Regions from separate parts of the Brevibacillus sp. NRRL NRS-603 genome, predicted to be linked through region 2. Evidence: a T-box and tRNA genes for the amino acid it is inferred to sense, from the RefSeq annotation. Region 2 holds a T-box; the other regions hold tRNA genes.

Region 1 (2,245 bases), on a different contig from region 2:
CAAGCAGAGGGTCGGCGGTTCGATCCCGTCAGCCTCCACCACTCATATCAAAGGGCAAGGAAGGTCAGCTAACACTGACACTCAGTCGTCCTAACTATCGCGGGATGGAGCAGCTCGGTAGCTCGTCGGGCTCATAACCCGAAGGTCGCAGGTTCAAATCCTGCTCCCGCAACCAAATTTTCTACTTGCTCTACGTCGAGTAATCTTCTTGATCAAGTGGGATCGGAGTACCCAGTGGGTGCAACCAAATATGGAGCTGTGGTGAAGTTGGAGTTCACGCCGGTCTGTCACACCGGAGGTCGCGGGTTCGAGTCCCGTCAGCTCCGCCATTTCTAATCAAATGAAATTGGCGCGCAAAGCATGGATATAAGGCTCGGTAGCTCAGTCGGTAGAGCAGAGGACTGAAAATCCTCGTGTCGGCGGTTCGATTCCGTCCCGAGCCACCTTTATAGGGGCATAGTTTAACGGTAGAACGAAGGTCTCCAAAACCTTTGGTGTGGGTTCGATTCCTACTGCCCCTGCCATTTTTCAACACAATAGTAGTAATCATGGCGGTCGTGGCGAAGGGGTTAACGCACCGGATTGTGGCTCCGGCACTCGTGGGTTCAAGTCCCATCGATCGCCCCATAAATTCATAGTTGGGGATTACTTATTGGGGTATAGCCAAGCGGTAAGGCAACGGACTTTGACTCCGTCATTCCTAGGTTCAAATCCTAGTACCCCAGCCATTAAAATGCGGACGTAGCTCAATTGGTAGAGCGTCGCCTTGCCAAGGCGAAGGTCGAGGGTTCGAGACCCTTCGTCCGCTCCATTTCTCAAATTTTTTTACCTTATATCATGGAGGCATAGCCAAGTGGTAAGGCACGGGTCTGCAAAACCCTCACCCCCGGTTCAAATCCGGGTGCCTCCTCCAAAATAATTGCCGGTGTGGCGGAATGGCAGACGCGCGCGACTCAAAATCGTGAGGGAAACCGTGGGGGTTCAAGTCCCTTCACCGGCACCATACTTTTACAAGCTAACCCTGAATGTCAAGATATCTTGATGATTGGGGTTTTTTTCTGCTTTAATATGCACATAGTGTAGACAGGGAAATAGACAACTTGTGTACGTAAAAGGACGAGGTGGTTGAGGTGTTTTATAAACTACAAGACAAGCCGCCAATGGGGATTACGACGCTGTCTGTATTGCAATGGATGATTGTAACTGTTTCCAGCAGTGTGGCGGTACCACTAATGATTGGAGATATGTACGGCTTGCAGGCTGATGAAATTGGAAAGCTGATGCAGCAGACCATGTTTTACATTGGACTCGCTTCACTACTGCAAGTATGGATTGGACACCGCTATCCGATGATAGAAGGTCCGGCTGGACTATGGTGGGGGATCTTTATCATTTTGGCTCAACTCGGAACGAGCATGGGTCTCCATCCACAAGAAATCGGTCAATCCTTTCAAGTGGGTATGATATTAGCAGGTCTACTCTTTTTCATTTTTGGCTTATTAGGCTGGATTGGCAAATTACAGAAGTGGTTTACGCCGCTGGTTTCAGGTACGTATATGATTTTGCTTGCTGTTTCTTTGTGTAGCAACATTCTCACGGGCATGCTCGGTATTGGTTTTCAGCATTCTAAAGAGGTACAACCGGGTGTAGCACTTGTGTCCATAGGGATCGTAGCCCTTGTTGTGTTTATTATGCGGACGAAGCGATTCTCCAGTTTTGCCGTTTTGTTTGGCATGGTTGGGGGCTGGATCGTGTACGCGCTTCTTGGATGGACGGAACCAGTTCGGTCTACTGAGCAATTATTTTCATGGCCTTCTATTTTCTTTTGGGGACCTCCACGCTGGGATTGGGGCGTTGTATTAACGAGTATGCTTACAGGGTTCGTTCTGTTGACAAACCTCATGACGAGTTTGTCGGTCATGGGCAAAGCGACAGACACCGTGCCTACTGAAAAGCAGTACAATCGCGGAGGTATTTTTACAGGGGTATCCCATTTCCTATCTGGCTTGAGCGGTGTGGTAGGCATGATTCCACTTTCCTTGGCAGCAGCGGTGATTCAAACGACGAAAATGGCATCGCGCTTGCCATTTGTGATAGCGATGCTGGGGATGATGCTGATTGGGCTAATTCCCACTGTTGCCCATTTTTTGGCGGCTCTGCCTACTCCGGTGGCATATGCGGCGATGTTCATTTCCTATACGCAACTGCTTGGCTTCGGGTTGAAGGATTACGTGAATGTGAAAAT
Region 2 (2,245 bases):
CGTGTTTTCGCTCATCTCGCGCCTGGTGGGAGCTTTCTGTTTGATGTGCACAGTCCGTACAAGATGTTGCACATATTCGGAGACGAGACATTCACACATGTAGAAGATGAAGTTTCGTACATTTGGCAATGTTATTGCGACCCGCTGCGACTAGAGGTAGAGCATCAGTTAACGTTTTTCATTCGTCAGCCAAACGGATTCTACGAGCGGATGGAAGAAGAGCATTGGCAACGGGCTTACCAGCCTGTCCAACTGATGCGTTGGCTTACAGATGCCGGCTTCACTGACATCGTCATTACCGCTGATTATTCGGATTTGCCGCCGCATGAAGCGAGTGAGCGCCTATTTTTCTCAGCCCGCAAGCCGAAAAGTTTGACATGATTGGTTCGGATTGACTATAATGGCGTTATAACTACAGATTTCGACGCGTTTAAGAGGAATAGTAGGAATAGGATTCGAGCATTCACAGAGAGTTGACGGATGGTGCAAGTCAACCCGGATCTATCTGAACTCACCTCCCAGCACTTGCCCCCAAGGTCATGTACGCCATGACTGTGTAAGGGTGAGCGGCTTATCCCCGATACGGATGAAACAAGTGGGCAAATGCTTAGTCATTTGCCAATCTGGGTGGTACCGCGGGAATGTTAACAACCTCTCGTCCCTTTCGCAAGTGCGATCTGGGATGTGAGGTTTTTTTATACGGAAAACATTCCGCTAATACGCGATCGCTCATCCTTGAGCAATCCTCGATAGAGGTTTTCGTATCTTCACCTATTTTAAGATGGGAGTGCTTTACCATGGTATTCAGTCATCAAAATGTCGAAAAGAAGTGGCAGCAATATTGGGAGCAGAACAAGACCTTCAAAACCTCCGAGGATGAAGGCAAGAAAAAGTTTTATGCACTCGACATGTTCCCGTATCCATCTGGAGCTGGCCTGCACGTAGGACATCCAGAGGGCTATACGGCTACCGATATTTTGTCCCGCATGAAGCGGATGCAAGGATATAACGTTCTCCATCCAATGGGCTGGGATGCGTTTGGTTTGCCAGCGGAGCAGTACGCGCTCGATACAGGAAACGATCCGGCAGAATTCACCGAGCACAATATCAACACCTTCCGTCGCCAAATCAAGTCACTCGGATTCTCCTACGACTGGGATCGCGAAATCAATACAACCGATCCGAATTACTACAAGTGGACACAATGGATTTTTACGAAGCTGTATGAGCACGGCTTGGCTTATATTGACGAGGTAGCTGTAAACTGGTGCCCAGCTTTGGGAACGGTTTTGGCGAACGAAGAAGTCATTGACGGAAAAAGTGAGCGTGGCGGACATCCAGTAGAACGCCGCCCAATGAAACAATGGGTCTTGAAAATTACTGCGTATGCGGAAAGACTGCTCGCTGACCTGGATGAACTGGATTGGCCAGAGAGCATCAAGGAAATGCAACGCAACTGGATCGGTCGTTCTGAAGGGGCAGAAGTAACCTTTGGTATCGAAGGCCATGACGAATCCTTTACCGTCTTTACAACTCGTCCAGACACTCTCTACGGAGCAACCTATGCGGTACTGGCTCCTGAGCACAAGCTGGTTGAGCAAATTACCGTACCAGCGCAAAAAGAAGCAGTGGAAGCGTACCTGGATCAAGCGAAGCGCAAGAGCGATCTGGAGCGTACTGATCTGGCGAAAGAAAAGACAGGAGTGTTTACCGGAGCGTATGCAATCAACCCGGTTAACGGCGAGCGTCTGCCAATCTGGGTTGCGGATTACGTGCTGATCAGCTACGGAACAGGCTCTATCATGGCGGTTCCAGCCCACGACGAACGCGACTATGAGTTCGCGAAAACATTCGATCTGCCAATCAAGCAAGTAATCGCTGGTGGAGATATCTCCAAAGAAGCGTATACAGGCGACGGAGAGCACATCAACTCCGGCATGCTCGATGGTTTGAACAAAGAACAGGCTATCAGCAAAATGATCGAGTGGCTGGAAGCGGAAGGCAAAGGAAATCGCAAGGTAACGTACCGTCTGCGTGACTGGCTGTTCAGCCGTCAACGCTACTGGGGTGAGCCAATTCCGATTCTCCATCTGGAAGACGGCACGATGAAAGTCGTTCCAGAATCCGAACTGCCAATCATGTTGCCAAAAACAAAAGAAATCAAACCATCCGGTACAGGTGAATCGCCATTGGCAAACATCTCGGATTGGGTTAACACTGTCGATCCGGAAACAGGCATGAAAGC
Region 3 (2,245 bases), on a different contig from region 2:
CGCATGTTATGAAGAAGGCTTGAAGCAAGTTGTCGTCAATCTATTAAACAATGCCATCGACGCCGTGCAAAATCGTACAGACAAGTATATTCATGTCATTTCCACTTCTTCAGATGGATGGCTCTATTTGAGTGTGGAAAACAACGGCGAAAGGATTTCACCCGAGATCGTGGAAAATCTTTTTCAACCATTCTTTACGACTAAACAAAATGGGACGGGTATTGGCTTGTCCATCTGCAAAAATATTATCGAAAAGCATCAAGGCACGATCCATTGTGATTCCAATGAAAAACGCACACGCTTTATCGTTTCTCTGCCGATTGCAAATGCCCAGGAAGTCGGACCGAGAATGGAGGCTCTCTAGGTCTCTCTTTTTTGAATCACGTAAAAAAGCCCCCTGACAATGCAGGAGGCAAGGCAAGAGATCCGTTACCAATTTCATCGGTAAGCGATCTTAGTTTTACTGTACACGAAAACATATGTTGCTACCATAGAAAACGTCAGACAGCTTTCGACAAACTTTTATACCTGTATTGAACAAAGGCTTATCTATTCAACTGTTGGATAAGCCTTCATACTTTTGCCTCAAGTAAAAATAGGCCAGCTTTCCTAGACACAAAAAAAACAGAGAACCTATTGGCTCTCTGCTTTATGTATGGAGCGGGTGATGGGAATCGAACCCACGCGACCAGCTTGGAAGGCTGGAGTTCTACCATTGAACTACACCCGCATCAAAATAGATGCTGGTGCCGAGGACCGGACTTGAACCGGTACGGGAGAAACTCCCGACAGATTTTAAGTCTGTTGCGTCTGCCCATTCCGCCACCCCGGCAAACCTGTAAAACGTGGGCAAATCATGGTCGGGAAGACAGGATTCGAACCTGCGACCCCTTGGTCCCAAGCCAAGTACTCTACCAAGCTGAGCTACTTCCCGATTAATTATCATCTTCATTTTTTAAGATGAAGATGCGTGCCCTGAGAGATTCGAACTCCCGACCTTTTGATTCGTAGTCAAACGCTCTATCCAGCTGAGCTAAGGGCACATGTTATGGAGCGGACGAAGGGTCTCGAACCCTCGACCTTCGCCTTGGCAAGGCGACGCTCTACCAATTGAGCTACGTCCGCATTGTAAGAAGAAGTTGATTGGTGCGGTCGAGAGGACTTGAACCTCCACGGTGTTGCCACCACTAGAACCTGAATCTAGCGCGTCTGCCAATTCCGCCACGACCGCATTTTCCCATCCAAGTAGCCAGAGCTGTTAACAAGCTGACTTTCACTTTTTGGGGTTATATAAACTGGTGAGCCATGAAGGACTCGAACCTTCGACCCTCTGATTAAAAGTCAGATGCTCTACCAACTGAGCTAATGGCTCATGAAAAATGGTGGGGAGAGACGGATTCGAACCGCCGAACCCGGAGGGAGCAGATTTACAGTCTGCCGTGTTTAGCCACTTCACTATCTCCCCAATTTCATGGTGCCGGCAATAGGACTTGAACCCACAACCCCCTGATTACAAGTCAGGTGCTCTACCAATTGAGCTATACCGGCATATCTTTAATTATGGCATATCTTTAATGAAAAATCAACGTTTTTTTATTCCGTTAAACCTTTTTCATTTTTATGAACTATGCCATCTCGTTAAGAAAGATGGCGGAGCTGACGGGACTCGAACCCGCGACCTCCGGTGTGACAGACCGGCGTGAACTCCAACTTCACCACAGCTCCATATTTGGTTGCACCCACTGGGTACTCGATCCTACTTGATCAAGAAGATTACTCGATGTAGAGCAAGTAGAAAATTTGGTTGCGGGAGCAGGATTTGAACCTGCGACCTTCGGGTTATGAGCCCGACGAGCTACCGAGCTGCTCCATCCCGCGATAGTCAGGACGACTGAGTGTCAGTGTTGCCACAGGACGTGGCGCTTTTAGCTGACCTTCCTTGCCCTTTGATATTAGTGGTGGAGGCTGACGGGATCGAACCGCCGACCCTCTGCTTGTAAGGCAGATGCTCTCCCAGCTGAGCTAAGCCTCCAAATCACCTACTAGATGTAGGGATTTTTCTAGGTGACCCGTAGGGGATTCGAACCCCTGTATGACAGCGTGAAAGGCTGCTGTGTTAAACCGCTTCACCAACGGGCCATTTTCAATAGGTTACTTCTGGTGCTCCCGACAGGAATCGAACCTGCGACCTCTTCCTTACCATGGAAACGCTCTACCGACTGAGCTACAGGAGCATATTATGGCT

What was found. The T-box of region 2 lies ahead of leuS (leucine--tRNA ligase). A T-box ahead of a tRNA ligase gene usually reads a tRNA of that ligase, here a tRNA-Leu.
Region 1: it encodes a tRNA-Leu, which carries the amino acid that the T-box ahead of leuS (leucine--tRNA ligase) is inferred to sense. The anticodon was not compared.
Region 3: it encodes a tRNA-Leu, which carries the amino acid that the T-box ahead of leuS (leucine--tRNA ligase) is inferred to sense. The anticodon was not compared.

What each region holds. Positions count from the first base shown of each region.
Region 1 covers NZ_PXZN01000020.1:351-2,595, forward strand. Annotated here, with positions in the region: tRNA gene C7R94_RS18405 (tRNA-Val) at 1-41, shown strand, start outside; tRNA gene C7R94_RS18410 (tRNA-Met) at 99-175, shown strand; tRNA gene C7R94_RS18415 (tRNA-Asp) at 253-329, shown strand; tRNA gene C7R94_RS18420 (tRNA-Phe) at 371-443, shown strand; tRNA gene C7R94_RS18425 (tRNA-Trp) at 451-524, shown strand; tRNA gene C7R94_RS18430 (tRNA-His) at 552-627, shown strand; tRNA gene C7R94_RS18435 (tRNA-Gln) at 654-728, shown strand; tRNA gene C7R94_RS18440 (tRNA-Gly) at 736-811, shown strand; tRNA gene C7R94_RS18445 (tRNA-Cys) at 840-913, shown strand; tRNA gene C7R94_RS18450 (tRNA-Leu) at 922-1,003, shown strand; gene C7R94_RS18455 (purine/pyrimidine permease) at 1,131-2,245, shown strand, end outside.
Region 2 covers NZ_PXZN01000013.1:400,025-402,269, forward strand. Annotated here, with positions in the region: gene C7R94_RS13825 (class I SAM-dependent DNA methyltransferase) at 1-381, shown strand, start outside; T-box leader at 421-666, shown strand; gene leuS (leucine--tRNA ligase) at 798-2,245, shown strand, end outside.
Region 3 covers NZ_PXZN01000016.1:126-2,370, reverse strand. Annotated here, with positions in the region: gene C7R94_RS15390 (sensor histidine kinase) at 1-364, shown strand, start outside; tRNA gene C7R94_RS15385 (tRNA-Gly) at 657-730, opposite strand; tRNA gene C7R94_RS15380 (tRNA-Leu) at 745-832, opposite strand; tRNA gene C7R94_RS15375 (tRNA-Pro) at 858-934, opposite strand; tRNA gene C7R94_RS15370 (tRNA-Arg) at 970-1,043, opposite strand; tRNA gene C7R94_RS15365 (tRNA-Gly) at 1,050-1,125, opposite strand; tRNA gene C7R94_RS15360 (tRNA-Leu) at 1,145-1,231, opposite strand; tRNA gene C7R94_RS15355 (tRNA-Lys) at 1,297-1,372, opposite strand; tRNA gene C7R94_RS15350 (tRNA-Tyr) at 1,381-1,465, opposite strand; tRNA gene C7R94_RS15345 (tRNA-Thr) at 1,473-1,548, opposite strand; tRNA gene C7R94_RS15340 (tRNA-Asp) at 1,649-1,725, opposite strand; tRNA gene C7R94_RS15335 (tRNA-Met) at 1,802-1,878, opposite strand; tRNA gene C7R94_RS15330 (tRNA-Val) at 1,957-2,032, opposite strand; tRNA gene C7R94_RS15325 (tRNA-Glu) at 2,066-2,139, opposite strand; tRNA gene C7R94_RS15320 (tRNA-Thr) at 2,159-2,234, opposite strand; tRNA gene C7R94_RS15315 (tRNA-Asn) at 2,241-2,245, opposite strand, start outside.